Regions from separate parts of the Streptococcus nidrosiense genome, predicted to be linked through region 2. Evidence: predicted binding sites of a transcription regulator. Region 2 holds the regulator's gene; the other holds the start of a gene.

Region 1 (8,459 bases), 720 kb from region 2:
ATGCTTTTCTGACTTCGTCTGATGCTGCGAGTTCTTTACCTGTTCCTGAAAGAACGATTTTACCTGTTTCAAGAACATAGCCTCGATCTGCGATGGCTAGTGCTTTATTGGCATTTTGCTCGATCAAAAGAACAGTTGTCCCTTGTTTTTGAATATCTTGGATGATATCAAAAATTTCTTGGATGAAAATTGGTGCAAGCCCCATTGATGGTTCATCTAAGAGAAGAAGTTTAGGCGTTGACATAAGCGCACGTCCCATAGCAAGCATCTGTTGCTCACCACCAGAAAGGGTAGCTGCATCTTGGTTTTTACGTTCTTCCAGACGAGGGAAACGTGAAAAGACTTTCTTTAAATTTGCTTGATTCTCTTCACGATTTTTCTTAAGAAAGGCTCCCATCTCCAAGTTTTCCAAAACTGTCAAACCAGGGAAGACGTGACGTCCTTCTGGTACTTGAGAAAGTCCTGATGCCACAATTTTTTGTGCAGGCATCTTTTGGATTTCTTGTCCCAAAAATTCAATTTTACCAGAACTTGGGCGAACAAGTCCTGACAAGGTACGAAGGATGGTTGTTTTACCAGCCCCGTTGGCACCGATAAGGGAAACAACTTCTCCTTCGTTTACTTCAAAGCTCACATCACGTACAGCTTGAATCATACCGTAGTGTACTGAGAGGTTTTCAACTTTTAACATAGACATTAGGCTTCACCTCCTAGATAAGCTTCGATAACACGTTTATTACTCTTGATTTCATCTGGTGTTCCATGAGCAATCAAACGACCGTACTCAAGAACATAGATACGCTCAGTAACTTCCATAACCAAGTTCATATCATGTTCAATCAGCATAATAGTAATATTGAATTCATCCTTGATGCGACGAATCAACTCAGTCAATTCTGCAGTTTCTTGTGGATTCATACCCGCTGCAGGCTCATCCAAGAAAAGGATTTTAGGTTCTGTAGCAAGAGCACGAACAATTTCCAAACGACGTTGTTGACCATAGGCTAAATTTTTAGCGAGAGTTTCAGCATCTCCATCCAAATCAAAGATTTTTAGTAATTCTAAGGCTTTAGCTTTCAATTCTTTTTCATTCTTATAAAAAGCTGGCAAGCGCAAGAAACTCGCAAAAACATGTTGTTTATGATGGTTGCTAAATGCAATCAGAACGTTATCCAAAACTGTCAAGTCCTTAAAAAGGCGGATATTTTGGAAGGTACGCCCTAAACCAAGAGATGCGATTTTATAGGGTTGCTTGCCATTTAACAAGTGACCATCCAAGGTTACTGTCCCTTCGCTTGGTTCATAAACACCTGTCAATAAGTTGAAGAGGGTTGTTTTCCCAGCACCATTAGGTCCAATCAAACCAACAAGTTCACCTTCGTTCAATTCGAGAGTGACGTCCCCAACGGCTGTCAGACCACCAAAATGTTTGGTTAAATTTTTTACTTCAAGTAATGCCATTAGTTTTGTCCCTCCTTCTTACCTTTTTTAAAGAGACTTGATAGGCTCAATTCCCATGTCCCAAGAAGACCACCTGGTCTGAAGATCATAACGAGTACTAAGGCCAAAGCATAGATAATCATACGAACGCTAGCCACGTCTTGAAGGAGCATGTTCAAGATTCCAAGCACGATGGCAGCAACAATTGCCCCTGTAATGGATCCTAAACCACCAAATACAACGATAATCAAGACATTGATAGAGTTGATAAACGTATAATCTTTTGGTACGACTGATCCTATAAATCCTGACTGAAGAGTACCCGCGATACTTGCAGTAACAGCACCAAAAACAAAAGCAATGATTTTAATTTTTGTTGTATTTACCCCTACTGACTCAGCAGCAATCTCATCTTCACGAACTGATAAGGTTAAACGTCCGATAGGACTGCGAAGGAAATTGAGAGTAGCAATCGTTGTAATCACAGCAAAGAAATATACCATTTGCCAAGTTGTAAAGTTAGGAATCCCCAAAATACCAGCAGCACCGTTTGTAAGGCTTCCACCATTAATAATGAAGATACGAATAATTTCAGCAACACCAAGTGTCGCAACCGCAAGATAATCCCCTTTCAAACGTAGGGTAGGAATTCCAACGACCAAGGCAACCAAACCAGCAATAATGGCACCGAGCAACATAGCTCCAAAGAAAGCACCATATGTTGGAGATTTTGATCCGATAATGGCTGCTGCATAGGCACCAATAGCCATAAATCCAGCATGTCCAAGTGAAAACTGACCAGAGAACCCAACGATAAGGTTAAGACCTACTGCTAGAATAATGTTGATACCGATTTGTTCAATAATCTGAATATGGAAAAGGTTCAAGACTCCTACTGAAACCAATAGGCTAATCAAACCATATCCAAGCAACAAAAGGAATAACCATAGAATATTAACTTTTAAATTTTCTTTCATTGTTTACACCTTCTCTTTCACATTCTTACCGAGGATACCAGCTGGACGAACAATCAAGATTAAGAGCAAGATTCCATACACGATGGCATCACGGAAATCTGACATTCCGAAGGCGGTAGCAAATGTCTCCAAAAGACCAATAACAAAGCCACCCAGAGCTGCACCAGGGATGATTCCGATACCACCAAGAACGGCAGCAACGAAAGATTTAATACCTGGAGTCATTCCCATCAATGGTTCGAGAGAGTTGTAATAAAGGGCAATCAAGACACCTGCTGCTCCAGCCAAAGCTGAACCCAAAGCAAAGGTAAAGCTGATTGTACGGTTCACGTTAATCCCCATCAACTGAGCTGCGTCGCTATCTACAGAAACGGCACGCATAGCTTTCCCCATCTTGGTTTTTTGTACGATAAGTTGTAGAAGAACCATCAAAACAAGTGAGACAGTCAAAATCAACAATTGAATATTTGTTAGACTAATTGGTCCCAAGTCATAACGAACTGTTTGGATTGCTTGAGGGAAGGCACGTGTGTTAGCACCTACCAGATAGACCATCCCATACTCCAGTAAGAAGGATACCCCGATAGCTGTAATCAGTACAGAGATACGAGTTGAATGACGTAATGGACGATAAGCAAGAAACTCAATGATAACACCGAGAATTGCCGTTCCGATCATCGATAAGATCAAGGCAACAAAGAAATTTAATTGCAAGGAATTAATCAAAAAATAACCCATGAAAGCACCCATCATGTAAATATCACCGTGGGCAAAGTTAATGAGCTTGATAATTCCATAAACCATAGTATAACCTAGGGCTAGCAGTGCATAGACACTCCCCAAGATTAGACCATTGACAAGTTGTTGAAGCATATGGTTCACTCTTTCTAAGTTTTATTTTTTAGGATTTTTATAAAAAAATAATCCTTTCATAAACACCGAAACAGGGAGTGAGTAAAAGCTCATTCCCCATTTCCTGTATCTATAATTATGGTTTTACGACTTCTGCCGCTTCTACTTTACCATTATTCATGGTCATCATGAAGGCTGTTTTCACAGTATTGTGATCTGCATCAAAGCTTGTTTGACCTGTAACACCTTCGAAGTTTTGTGTTTTAGCAAGATTGTTCTTGATATCAACTGAAGTTTTAGCCCCTTTTGCTGCGTTAGCTACAAGGTAAACTGAGTCATAAGCAAGAGCTGCAAATGTTGAAGGATCTTCGTTGTATTTTGCACGGTAAGCTTCAAGGAAGGCTTTTGCTTTATCTGATACATCAACAGTAGTTGAGAATCCTGAGATGAAGTAGATATTTGATGCGCGTTCGGCTGTTGCTTGTTGAACAAACTCTGCACCGTTAAATCCGTCACCACCAATGATTGGTTTATCAATTCCCATACCACGAGCTTGGTTTACAATTTTACCAGCTTCTGTGTAGTAACCTGGCAATACGATTGCATCAAAGTCTTTATCTTTGATTTTTGTCAAAGCTGCTTGGAAATCAGTGTCACCTGATACAAACGTTTCATCTGCTACGATTTCGCCTGAGAATGAATCACGGAATGATTTTGCAATTCCTTTAGCGTAGTCGCTTGAGTTATCAGTATACAAGACAACTTTCTTAGCGTTCAACTTGGTTGTAACATAGTTAGAAATGATTTTCCCTTGGAAGCTATCTTGGAATGTTCCGATGAAAAGGAAATCTTGACCTTTTGTCAAACCATCTTGAGTAGCACTTGGAGAAATCAATGGAACCCCAGCTTGTGTAGCATTTGCTACTGCTGCTGCAGTTGCACCTGAAGTTGCAGGTCCTACGATTGCTGCTACTTTAGATTGAGTAACAAGGTTTGTTGAAACTGAAGCAGCTTCAGCAGTTTCAGATTTGTTATCTTTGTCTACTACTTCGATCTGTTTTCCATCGATACCACCTGCTGCGTTGATTTCATCAACTGCAAGTTGAGCACCCTTTTGCTCAGATGTACCGTAAGATGCTACAGCACCAGTTTCTTCAAAGTTGAAACCGATTTTAACGACTTTCTCATCTACTGGGTTACCAGTTGAGTTTGAAGCTCCTGACTTCACTTCTCCACAAGCTGCTAAAACAGCTACACTTGCAAGAGCTACAAGTGATAAGGCAAATTTTTTCTTCATGTTTATCTCCTTTTAATTTCTTAATTTAAATTACATGTTAAGAATATACCGAATTATCTGAAAATTGTCAACACATTTATCTTAATTTTTACATGATAACGTTTTCGCTATTTCTATAGAGACTACCAACAAAGGGAGTTTCCAATTCTTGGATATGACATCGTCGCACTTTTTTGATAAATCTCTCTTTTCCTAAACGGCTAACCACTTCTTCCACTTCTTCTGTTGGGACATACAGTTGCAGATAACGGTGTTTTTTAGAGTGGTAACAAATATCACCATAATGATCGAGTTTTTTTGCATCACGATTATAGTATAGGTAGATAATCAGACCAGACCGATTCTCTTTTTGAAACATATTACAACTTCCTTCTAATAATCTTCTTACTATTATATCAAAAAAAGCAAACTCAGTCGAGTTTGCTTCAAAAGATTAATTCAAAGAATTATTAGCCATGATTTCATCAATGAAACCATATTCAAGTGTTTCTTGAGCGCTCATCCAGTAATCACGTTCAGCATCTGCATGGATTTGCTCAACTGATTTACCAGAATTATCTGCAAGAATTTGCTCCAAAGTCTTACGAGTTTTAAGCAAGTGTTCAGCAGCAATCGCCATATCTGTTTGCTGTGTACCACCACCTGTACCACCCATCGGTTGGTGAATCATGTATTCTGCATTCGGAAGCATGAAACGTTTGCCCTTTGCTCCACTTGAGGCAATAATTGTTCCCATTGAAGCAGCCATCCCCATAACGATGGTTTGGACATCTGCCTTAATAAAGTTCATAGTATCAACGATTGCCAAACCAGCTGATACAGAACCACCAGGAGTATTTACATAAAGGTAAATATCTTTTGTACTATCTTGGGCATCCAAGAATAGCAATTGGGCGATAACTGAGTTTGCCATATTGTCTTCGACTGGTCCAGTCAACATGATGATACGATCTTTTAGAAGACGTGAGTAAATGTCATATGAACGTTCTCCACGACTTGTTTGTTCAATAACTACAGGAATCATTCATTTCTCCTTCTGATTTCAATTTTTCTTAGTCAAACGACTTGATACAGGACTATTATATCTTTTTGGTCAAAAAAGGTCAAATTTTTGCTCTATCCTAAAAACAGACACAAAAATTCAACCTCCTTTCTAGACTAAAACCAATGAACAGTTTTAGTTTATGCTTAGAATTTTACTTAGTTCCGAACAAACGGTCTCCAGCGTCACCAAGGCCTGGAACGATATAGCCATGTTCGTTCAAACGTTCATCCAAAGCTGCTGTAAAGATTTCTACATCTGGGTGAGCTTCTTGAAGAGCTTTTACACCTTCTGGAGCAGATACAAGGCAGACAAATTTGATGTTTGATGCTCCACGTTTTTTGAGGGAATCAACAGCCAAGATTGCAGAACCACCTGTTGCAAGCATAGGGTCAACCACAAAAATTTGACGTTGGTCGATATCTTCAGGTAATTTAACCAAGTATTCTACTGGTTGAAGAGTTTCTTCGTCACGGTACATACCAATATGTCCAACTTTGGCTGCTGGAACCAAGCTCAATAGCCCATCGACCATCCCGATACCTGCACGCAAGATTGGAACAATTGCCAATTTTTTACCAGCCAATTGTTTTTGAACTGTTTTTGTGATAGGTGTTTCGATTTCAACGTCTTCAAGCGGAAGATCACGAAGTACTTCATATCCCATCAACATAGCAATTTCATCTACTAACTCACGAAAAGCTTTTGTAGAAGTGTCTGTACGACGCAAGATTGACAATTTGTGTTGAATGAGTGGATGATTAATGACTTCAAGTTTTCCCATTTTCTGAATTCCTTCTTTCAATTTATTCTTCTTATTATATCAAAAAATGGTTTAAAAATCCTTCTAAACCATCTTTTTTTTTAATTTTTAAATCAAGTTAGCTTCTTGAAGAGCTGCTTGTACTGTCTCAAGTGGTAAATGGGTCAACTCGGTCCCTTTTTCACGATAGAGATACTGGGCGTAGTCGTCCATACGGTACTGGTTAATATAAACGACACGCTCACATCCTACCTGAAGCAATTGCTTGGTGCAGTTGAGACAAGGAAAATGAGTAACGTAAGCTGTAAATCCTTTTGGAACGCCACGTTCTGCTCCTTGTAAAATAGCATTAACCTCAGCATGAAGAGTGCGGACACAGTGGCCCTCAATCACCAAACAGTCATGGTCAATACAATGCTCCGTTCCTGATACAGAACCATTGTATCCTGTTGAAATCACCTTATTATCCTTGACTAAAACAGCTCCTACCTTAGCGCGTTTACAGGTTGAACGATTGGCAATCAATAGAGCTTGAGCAGCAAAATACTCATCCCAAGCCAGTCTTTTTTCTGTCATATCTTCTCTCCTCTTGGTTTATTTTTTGAAAAATGGTAGGCGTAAATCTGCAATTTTTTCAGCAGGAACCTTCATTCCATCCTTGATCCACTTAAGCAAAACTGATACGATGGCAGAACTCCAAAAAGAATGCAGGTAAGAGCTGACTCCTTTTGATTTTCCATAGTATTTTTCTAAAAATTCTTGCATGGCTTGCACAAAGATTTTTTCCAAGTGGTAGTCCAAGGCAAGCTGAATAACCTTAGCCTCTTTCTTGGCTTCTCTAAAGAGGCGAACCCAAACCAGATAGAGGTCCGTTTTAACATCGTAATGGCTCAATTGCTCCATAATGTTATGGACGCTTCGTTTAAAGACACTTTCTAAAATCTCTTCTTTGGAGTCATAGTTTCGATAAAAGGCTGCACGGGAAACACCAGCACGTTTGACCAACTCAGAAATGCTAATCTTTGTCAATTCCTTTTTCTCCAAAAGTTGCAAGAGAGCTGTTTCGATAGCTTCTCTGGTCAGTAAATTGGATTCTTGATTGGATTTTCTGAGATTTTCAAGTGAATTTTCAGAAATTCTTCGTTCGGCCATAACACTTCCTTTCTACTTGTGACAACAGAGTGACGAGACTTTTGTTTTAAGATTTTTCATGATATAATTGTAAAAAAAGACAGAACCTTTGTCAATGTATAAGTGATAAAGATGGAGAATTTCTATGACTTGGAAGATTGTAGCTGACTCTGGTTGTGATTATCGTCAACTGGCAAATCCAGCAATTGATACTGAATTCATCAGTGTTCCCTTAACCATTCAAGTGGCTGATCAAGTCTTTATTGACGATACTAGTCTTGATATTGACAAAATGATGAAAACCATGTATGCAACTTCTGAAGCTTCAAAATCAGCTTGTCCTAGCCCTGATGATTACTTGCGAGCATTTGAAGGGGCAAAACATATTTTTGTAGTGACCATTACCGGAACTCTTTCTGGTAGTCAAAACAGCGCTCAATTAGCTAAGAATCTCTATCTCGAAGAACATCCTGATACTCAGATTCATGTTATTGACAGCTTGTCTGCTGGTGGAGAAGTTGATCTAATCGTTGAGAAAATCAATGATTTGATTGACCAAGGACTTTCTTTTGAAGAAGTGGTTAATGCTATTACTGCTTACCAAGAAAAAACTAAGTTATTGTTCGTTCTCGCTAAGGTTGATAATCTGGTTAAGAATGGTCGCTTGAGTAAACTGATCGGTACAGTTGTTGGGCTCCTCAATATTCGTATGGTTGGGGAAGCAAGTGAAACTGGAACCTTGGAACTCCTCCAAAAGGCTCGTGGTGCTAAAAAATCTCTTCAAGCTGCCTATGAAGAGTTAATCAAAGCTGGCTATGCTGGTGGACGTATCGTCATGGCTCACCGCAGTAATGATAAATTCTGCCAACAGCTCTCAGAGCTCTTATGTGAAAAATTCCCACAAGCTGAAATCAAGATTATCCCAACCTCTGGACTCTGCAGTTTTTATGCAGAAGA
Region 2 (8,459 bases):
CGCATTCTCAAAGAAGCGTTAGAGGTAGCGGGCCAAGGAGCAGACAATGTTTTTGCCAATGTGAAAATAAATGTAGGAGAGATTTTAAGCATCGATGAGAAACTTGAAAAGTATAATGAGACGACATATTAGTCTGCTAGGATTTTTGGGTGTCTTATCCGTTTGGCAGGTGGCGGGATTCTTAAAACTCTTACCAAAGTTCATCCTACCGACACCACTTGAAATCCTCCAGTCTTTTGTTCGTGATAGAGAATTTCTTTGGTACCATAGTTGGGCAACCTTGAGAGTAGCCTTACTAGGTTTGGTGCTGGGTGTCTTGATTGCCTGTATCATGGCCGTTCTTATGGATAGTCTGAGTTGGCTCAATGACCTGATTTACCCCATGATGGTGGTTGTCCAGACCATCCCGACCATTGCCATGGCCCCTATCCTAGTTTTATGGTTGGGTTATGGAATCTTGCCTAAGATTGTCTTGATTATCTTGACGACGACCTTCCCTATCATCGTCAGTATTTTAGATGGTTTTAGGCATTGTGACAAGGATATGCTGACCTTGTTTAGTCTGATGCGAGCCAATCCTTGGCAAATCCTGTGGCATTTTAAAATCCCTGTTAGCCTGCCCTACTTTTATGCAGGACTGAGGGTCAGTGTCTCCTATGCCTTTATCACAACAGTTGTGTCTGAGTGGTTGGGAGGCTTTGAAGGACTAGGTGTCTACATGATTCAGTCCAAGAAACTGTTTCAGTATGATACCATGTTTGCGATTATTATTCTGGTATCACTGATCAGTCTTCTGGGGATGAAGCTAGTCGATATCAGTGAAAAATATGTGATTAAATGGAAACGTACTTAAAATAGAGCGTTTTGTAAAAAGAAAAGAGGAAATAAAAATGAAGAAAACATGGAAAGTGTTTTTAACGATTGTAACAGCTCTTCTAGCTGTCGTGCTTGTGGCTTGTGGCCAAGGAACTGCTTCTAAGGACAACAAAGAAGCAGAACTCAAAAAAATTGACTTTATCTTAGATTGGACACCAAATACCAATCATACGGGACTTTATGTAGCCAAAGAAAAAGGGTATTTCAAAGAAGCTGGAGTGGATGTTGATTTGAAATTGCCACCAGAAGAAAGCTCATCTGACTTGGTTATCAATGGCAAGGCACCTTTTGCTATCTATTTCCAAGACTACATGGCTAAGAAATTGGAAAAAGGAGCAGGTATTACTGCCGTTGCAGCGATCGTTGAGCATAATACATCAGGTATCATCTCTCGTAAATCTGATAATGTAACCAGTCCAAAAGACTTGGTTGGTAAGAAATACGGAACTTGGAATGACCCAACTGAGCTTGCTATGCTGAAAACCTTGGTAGAATCTCAAGGTGGAGACTTCGAGAAGGTTGAAAAAGTACCAAACAACGACTCGAACTCGATCACACCGATTGCCAATGGCGTTTTTGACTCTGCTTGGATTTATTATGGTTGGGACGGTATTCTTGCTAAATCGCAAGGAGTGGATGCCAACTTTATGTATTTGAAAGACTACGTCAAAGAGTTTGACTACTACTCACCAGTTATCATCGCTAACAATGACTATCTGAAAGACAACAAAGAAGAAGCTCGTAAAGTCATCCAAGCTATTAAAAAAGGTTACCAATACGCTATGGATCACCCAGAAGAAGCGGCTGATATCTTGATCAAGAATGCACCTGAGTTAAAGGATAAACGTGACTTTGTCATCGAATCTCAGAAATACTTATCAAAAGAGTATGCTAGCGACAAGGAAAAATGGGGACAATTTGATGCGGATCGCTGGAATGCCTTCTACAAATGGGATAAAGAAAATGGAATCCTCAAGGAAGACTTGACAGATAAAGGATTTACCAACGAATTTGTAAAATAATGACAGAAATTAGACTAGAACACGTAAGCTACGCCTACGATGATGAAAAGATTTTAGAGGATATTAACCTACAAGTGACTTCAGGTGAAGTGGTCTCTATCCTAGGCCCCAGTGGTGTAGGAAAGACTACTCTCTTTAACCTGATTGCAGGGATTTTAGAAGTCCAGTCTGGACGAATCATTCTTGACGGTGAGGAAAATCCCAAGGGGCGCGTGAGTTATATGCTCCAAAAGGATCTACTCTTGGAACACAAGACGGTACTTGGCAATATCATTTTGCCCCTCTTGATCCAAAAGGTGGATAAGGCAGAAGCCATTGCTCGTGCGGATGAAATCCTTGCTACCTTTCAGTTGACGGCTGTAAGGGATAAGTACCCTCATGAACTCAGTGGGGGGATGCGTCAGCGTGTGGCCTTGCTTCGTACCTATCTTTTTGGGCATAAGCTCTTTCTTCTAGATGAGGCCTTTAGCGCCTTGGATGAGATGACCAAGATGGAACTCCATGCTTGGTATCTGGAGATTCATAAACAGCTAGGCCTGACGACACTCATCATTACGCATAGTATCGAGGAGGCCCTCAATCTTAGTGACCGTATCTATATCTTGAAAAATAGGCCTGGGCAGATTGTTTCTGAAGTCAAACTCGACTGGTCTGAAACCGAAGACAAGGAAGTTCAAAAAATTGCCTATAAACGGCAAATCTTGGCAGAATTAGGCTTAGATAAGTAGAAAAATAGGGAGTTGGTGAGGATTCTTCATTACCAGCCCCTTTTTCTTTTAAAAAATCGAAAAATTCGGTATAATAGTCAAAGATAGTCAAGGTTCAAAGAAAGAGGTGGCGTTCTATGAGATTTAAAAATACATCAGACCATATAGAGGCCTATATCAAGGCGATTTTGGAGCAGTCGGGTATGGTTGAATTGCAACGAAGCCAATTAGCGGATACCTTTCAAGTCGTGCCTAGCCAGATTAATTATGTGATTAAGACTCGATTTACTGAAAGCAGAGGCTATTTAGTTGAAAGTAAGCGGGGAGGTGGCGGTTATATTCGCATTGGTCGGATTGAATTCTCAAACCACCATGAAATGCTCCGCGATTTATTGTATTCGGTAGGTGAAGAAGTTAGCCTAGCTATCTTTGAAGATGTTTTAAGACTCTTGTTTGAGCAGGATTTGGTGACTCGTCAGGAGATGAATCTATTATTAGCAATGGCGACAGACCGAGTTTTAGGCGATGATGCCAATCTTATCCGTGCCAATATGCTCCGTCAGTTATTACAAGAGGTAGATAGAAAAGGAAAATAGAACTAAATGAAATATTCAAAAGCATTGAGAGAATGTATAGAAAGTGCCTTTCTGGTCGCCAGTCATTTTGGGGCAGAATACCTAGAGTCATGGCATCTATTGATTGCTATGGCCAATCATGGTTACAGTGTAGCTGGGGCGACTTTGAACGAATTTCCATATGAGATTGATCGTCTGGAGGAAGTTGCTGTAGAGTTGACTGAAACAAAGTATAGCGATAAGGAACATTATCAGGAGCTGCCTTTTTCACACCGGTTGAAGGTATTGTTATTGGAAGCAGAGCACGTTGCATCTGTCGTACATGCCAAGGTATTGGGAACAGAGCATGTTCTTTATGCTATCTTACATGATGGCAATGCCTTAGCTACTCGCATTTTAGAAAAAGCGGGATTTTCTTACGAAGATCAGAAGGATCAGGTCAAGATTGCTGGACTTCGTCGAAGTCTTGAAGCGCGTGCTGGTTGGACTAGAGAAGATTTGAAGGCCCTTCGCCAGCGTCATCGTACGGTAGCGGATAAGCAAAATTCCATGGCTAATATGATGGGTATGCCTCAGACACCAAGTGGAGGTTTGGAAGATTATACGCATGACCTTACGGAGCAAGCTCGTTCGGGTAAATTGGAACCAGTCATCGGGCGCGACCAAGAAATCTCTCGTATGATTCAAATCTTGAGCCGTAAGACAAAAAACAATCCAGTCCTAGTTGGAGATGCAGGTGTCGGTAAAACAGCTCTAGCACTTGGTCTTGCGCAACGTATTGCCAACGGGGATGTACCTGATGAAATGGCTAAGATGCGAGTTTTAGAACTTGATTTGATGAATGTGGTTGCGGGAACTCGTTTCCGTGGTGACTTTGAAGAACGTATGAACAATATCATCAAAGATATTGAGGAAGATGGAAAGGTCATCCTCTTTATCGATGAGCTTCATACCATTATGGGGTCAGGAAGTGGGATCGATTCGACCTTGGATGCGGCTAATATCTTGAAACCTGCCTTGGCACGTGGAACTCTGAGAACTGTCGGTGCGACCACTCAGGAAGAGTATCAAAAGCACATCGAAAAAGACGCAGCCCTTTCTCGTCGCTTTGCAAAAGTGATGATTGAGGAGCCAAGTTTAGCAGATAGTATGGCTATTTTGCAGGGCTTGAAAGCAACTTACGAGAAACACCACCATGTCCAAATTACAGACGATGCAGTAGAAACAGCTGTCAAAATGGCACATCGTTATTTGACGAGTCGTCATTTGCCAGACTCAGCCATTGATCTATTGGACGAAGCAGCTGCAACAGTGCAAAATAAATCGAAACACGCTAAACAAGATGAGTCAGGTTTAACACCAGCTGATAAGGCCTTGATGGATGGTAAATGGAAGCAAGCAGCTCAACTCATTGCAAAAGAGCAGGAAGTTCCAGTCTATAAAGACTTGGTGACAGAATCAGATATTTTGACCACCTTGAGTCGCTTGTCAGGTATTCCAGTTCAAAAATTGACCCAAACAGATGCCAAGAAGTATCTCAATCTTGAAGCTGAACTGCATAAACGTGTTATCGGACAGGAACAAGCTGTATCTAGTATCAGTCGTGCCATTCGCCGAAATCAATCGGGTATTCGCAATAACAAACGTCCAATTGGCTCCTTTATGTTCCTAGGACCAACAGGTGTTGGTAAGACCGAGTTGGCCAAGGCCTTGGCGGAAGTTCTCTTTGATGATGAGTCTGCTCTTATCCGCTTTGACATGAGTGAATACATGGAGAAATTTGCAGCCAGTCGTCTCAATGGAGCTCCTCCAGGTTATGTAGGCTACGAAGAAGGCGGGGAGTTGACCGAGAAGGTTCGTAACAAACCGTACTCAGTCTTGCTCTTTGACGAAGTAGAGAAGGCACACCCAGATATCTTTAATGTGCTCTTGCAAGTCTTGGATGATGGTGTCTTGACAGACAGTAAGGGTCGCAAGGTTGACTTCTCTAATACCATCATCATCATGACTTCAAACCTTGGTGCGACAGCTCTTCGTGATGATAAGACAGTTGGTTTTGGAGCTAAGGACATTCGTTTTGACCAAGAAAATATGGAAAAACGGATGTTTGAGGAGCTGAAAAAGGCTTATCGTCCAGAGTTTATCAACCGTATTGATGAGAAGGTAGTCTTCCATAGCTTGTCAAGTCAAGATATGCAAGAAGTAGTTAAGATTATGGTCAAACCATTGATTGCTAGTCTTGCAGAAAAAGGAATTGACTTGAAACTCCAAGCATCTGCCCTTAAACTTCTAGCTCAGCAAGGCTATGATCCAGAGATGGGGGCTCGTCCACTTCGTAGAACCCTACAAACGGAAGTGGAAGACAAACTTGCAGAGCTTCTCCTTAAAGGTGAATTGGAAGCTGGCAAGACTCTGAAGATTGGTGTCAAAGCTGGTCAATTAAAATTTGAGATTGTTTAAAAATGTGAGGTTGGAACAGATTGTTTCAGCCTCTTTTTTGAAAAGTTGTTGCCCAAATAGCTACTTGGATTGTGGATTTATTTTAAGGATTTCAAAAACGAATTTCTACTGATCAAGTTTTGTATATCAAGAAAAAAATCTTATAATTAAGAAATGTTTTTATAAAAAATAATAAAAAAGTCTTGACAAACAGAACAAGATAGAGTATGATATAAAATATAAAAAGTTATAAAAAGGTTAAAAAGACATGAAAAAACAGATAGCAGTGGTTTTTGGAACCTTTGCTCCCTTGCATCAGGGGCATATTGATTTAATCCAAAGAGCAAAACGACAATGCGATGCTGTATGGGTGGTAGTTTCAGGTTATAAGGGAGATCGTGGTGAACAGGTTGGACTTACACTACAAAAGAGGTTTCGCTATATTCGTGAAGCATTTCGAGATGATGAGTTGACCTCTGTTTGTAAACTTGACGAAACCAATATCCCTCGCTATCCAATGGGCTGGCAGGAGTGGTTGGATCAGATGTTGCAGGCCATTTCCTATGACCAGACTGGTGAGGAACTAATCTTTTTTGTAGGAGAGTCCGAATACCAACAAGAATTGTCAAAACGTGGTTTCGAGACTGTTCTACAGGAAAGAAAATTTGGAATTTCGGCTAGCATGATTCGTGAAAATCCAAGCAAATATTGGAAATATATCGCTCAACCTTTCCGCCGTCAGTTTACGAAAAAGTGTTGATTATGGGAAGTGCTAGTAATGGTAAAACAACTCTAGCAAAGGATTTAGCTCGCTTCTATGATGCGCCAGTCAGTCTGGAATATGCTCGTGAGTATCAGATAAAAAATAATGTCCGAGATGATGAGCTTACCCCAAAAGACTATTATTACCTTCTATTGGGGCAATATGACCAAACTTCCAAGTTAATCGATAGCAATGCCAATCGAGGCTTGGTCATTGCAGACACCAACTCATTGGTAACCAAGGGCTACTACGATTACTACATGGAAACTGAAGAGCAGGAGGACTTGTCCGTAGAGACCTTTGATAATCTCTTTGTTTCCATCTTAGCCAAGGAAAAGTGGGATTTAATCCTCTTTGTGCAACCTGTCGGCTCTTATGTCAATGATGGTTTTCGCGACATGACCATGGCAGAAGACCATATCCGTCATAGTTTTTCTCAGCATTTGGATATGATGAGGGAGCAATATCTAGCTACTATCCCTCATGTTTATCTAGCTGATGACTATCTAGGAAATTATGAAGCAGCAAAAGTAGCTATCGATGTCATTTACCAAGCAGATTAGGAGAAGAAAATGAAAAAAATAACTGAAAAAATTACTCGATTTATTGCAAATTTTAAAAATGTTCACGCAGAAGCTCGTAAAATTGGTTTTTCAGGAGTAATGCGTTTGCTTTGGAAAGACCTCTTTGTGGGACGCAGTCTTTTCCAGTGGCTCTATTTGATTGCTTTATCAAGTGTCCCTCTTATTCTGGAGTTTACACAAAACACGGAAAGTCATGATTGGGTTGGTCTCTTGGCCTCTTGGACAGGGATTGTCTGCGTTATCTTGGTTGCAGAAGGTCGGGCTAGCAACTATCTTTTTGGAGCTATTAACTCTGCAATCTATTTGGTTCTAGCTATGAATGCTACTTTCTACGGAGAAGTTTTGACAACAGTTTATTTCTTTGTGATGCAGCCCATTGGTCTCTATACTTGGTTGTCTAATCGTATCAATGAGCAAGGAAAACCAGAAGAATCTCACTTTGAAGCTAAGAAACTTGGCCTGATTGATTGGCTCAAATATTTGACTTTGACAGCCATCATCTGGATTGGCATGGGCTTTGCCTACCAAAGTATCCATAGCGCTCGTCCTTTCCGTGACAGTGTTACCGATGCGACCAATGGTGTTGGTCAGCTCTTGATGACACGTCTTTACCGTGAGCAATGGATTTTCTGGATTGCAACCAATCTCTTTAGTATTTACCTCTGGTGGGGTGAAAATATCCATATCCAAGGTATGTACTGGGTTTACACCATCAATAGTTTAGTTGGTTGGTACCAATGGACAAAAGCTGTCAGGGAGGGATAGGATGACTGAAACGATAATCCCGGCTGGAATGACAGAAAGAGAATATTTTGAGATTCATGCGACGGAGAAGGAATTTTTAGACTGGTACTGCAAACAGGATCTTCCTCAGTATGAAAAACCAAGCGTGACGGTGGATATGGTAGCTTATTGCTTTGTGGAAGGGAAAATCAAACTCTTGCTAATCCGTCGTAAGGCCCATCCTTATCAAAACTGTTTGGCTTTGGTCGGTGGTTTTATGGATAAGAGTGAAGATGCAAGGCATGCTTGCCAGCGTGAAGTGAGAGAGGAGGTTAATCTCGACCTTCCTTTGGAAAAAATCGAGCAGTTGATGACAGTGTCTACACCAGGCCGTGATCCGCGGGGCTGGACGGTTACTATCGCCCACTTGGTGTATCTACCTAGTCGAGCACTCGAACTCGTTCAAGCTGGAGATGATGCCAAGGATGTGGTTTTTGTCGATGTTGATTTTCAGACGGGCAAGTGCTTCCTAGAGGGACTAGAGCTGGAGGAGCACGCCTTTGCCTTTGACCATTATGCCATTATCCAAGAGTCTATTAAACGAATCCAAGGGCGTCTTGACTGGAATCCTACCTTCCTCTATCTGCTGGAGGAGGAGTTCACTGTCTATGAAGGAACCGAATTAGTCAATCTCATCAACCCAGGACGACCAATCGTCAGCAATAACTTTCTCGTGAAATATGGTGAGTATGTAGAAGAAGTTGGGCTCA

The links. Region 2 encodes CtsR, which represses protease genes until heat stress. Its sites were predicted from a motif close to TTGGTCAAAAAAGGTCAAANA; they were not measured.
Region 1: a site for CtsR is predicted at 5,656-5,676, ahead of clpP (ATP-dependent Clp protease proteolytic subunit ClpP). Genes of this name have one in related genera too.

The regions. Positions count from the first base shown of each region.
Region 1 covers NZ_CP152419.1:1,838,456-1,846,914, forward strand. The annotation lists gene AAFQ93_RS08800 (ABC transporter ATP-binding protein) at 1-697, opposite strand, end outside; gene AAFQ93_RS08805 (ABC transporter ATP-binding protein) at 697-1,461, opposite strand; gene AAFQ93_RS08810 (branched-chain amino acid ABC transporter permease) at 1,461-2,417, opposite strand; gene AAFQ93_RS08815 (branched-chain amino acid ABC transporter permease) at 2,421-3,290, opposite strand; gene AAFQ93_RS08820 (ABC transporter substrate-binding protein) at 3,406-4,566, opposite strand; gene AAFQ93_RS08825 (DUF2129 domain-containing protein) at 4,655-4,924, opposite strand; gene clpP (ATP-dependent Clp protease proteolytic subunit ClpP) at 5,000-5,590, opposite strand; gene upp (uracil phosphoribosyltransferase) at 5,763-6,392, opposite strand; gene AAFQ93_RS08840 (deaminase) at 6,480-6,947, opposite strand; gene AAFQ93_RS08845 (TetR/AcrR family transcriptional regulator) at 6,966-7,523, opposite strand; gene AAFQ93_RS08850 (DegV family protein) at 7,648-8,459, shown strand, end outside.
Region 2 covers NZ_CP152419.1:539,085-547,543, forward strand. The annotation lists gene AAFQ93_RS02705 (MTH1187 family thiamine-binding protein) at 1-132, shown strand, start outside; gene AAFQ93_RS02710 (ABC transporter permease) at 95-853, shown strand; gene AAFQ93_RS02715 (ABC transporter substrate-binding protein) at 891-1,898, shown strand; gene AAFQ93_RS02720 (ABC transporter ATP-binding protein) at 1,898-2,626, shown strand; gene AAFQ93_RS02725 (CtsR family transcriptional regulator) at 2,743-3,201, shown strand; gene AAFQ93_RS02730 (ATP-dependent Clp protease ATP-binding subunit) at 3,208-5,640, shown strand; partial or broken gene AAFQ93_RS02735 (AAA family ATPase) at 5,888-6,945, shown strand; gene pnuC (nicotinamide riboside transporter PnuC) at 6,955-7,731, shown strand; gene AAFQ93_RS02745 (NUDIX hydrolase) at 7,733-8,459, shown strand, end outside.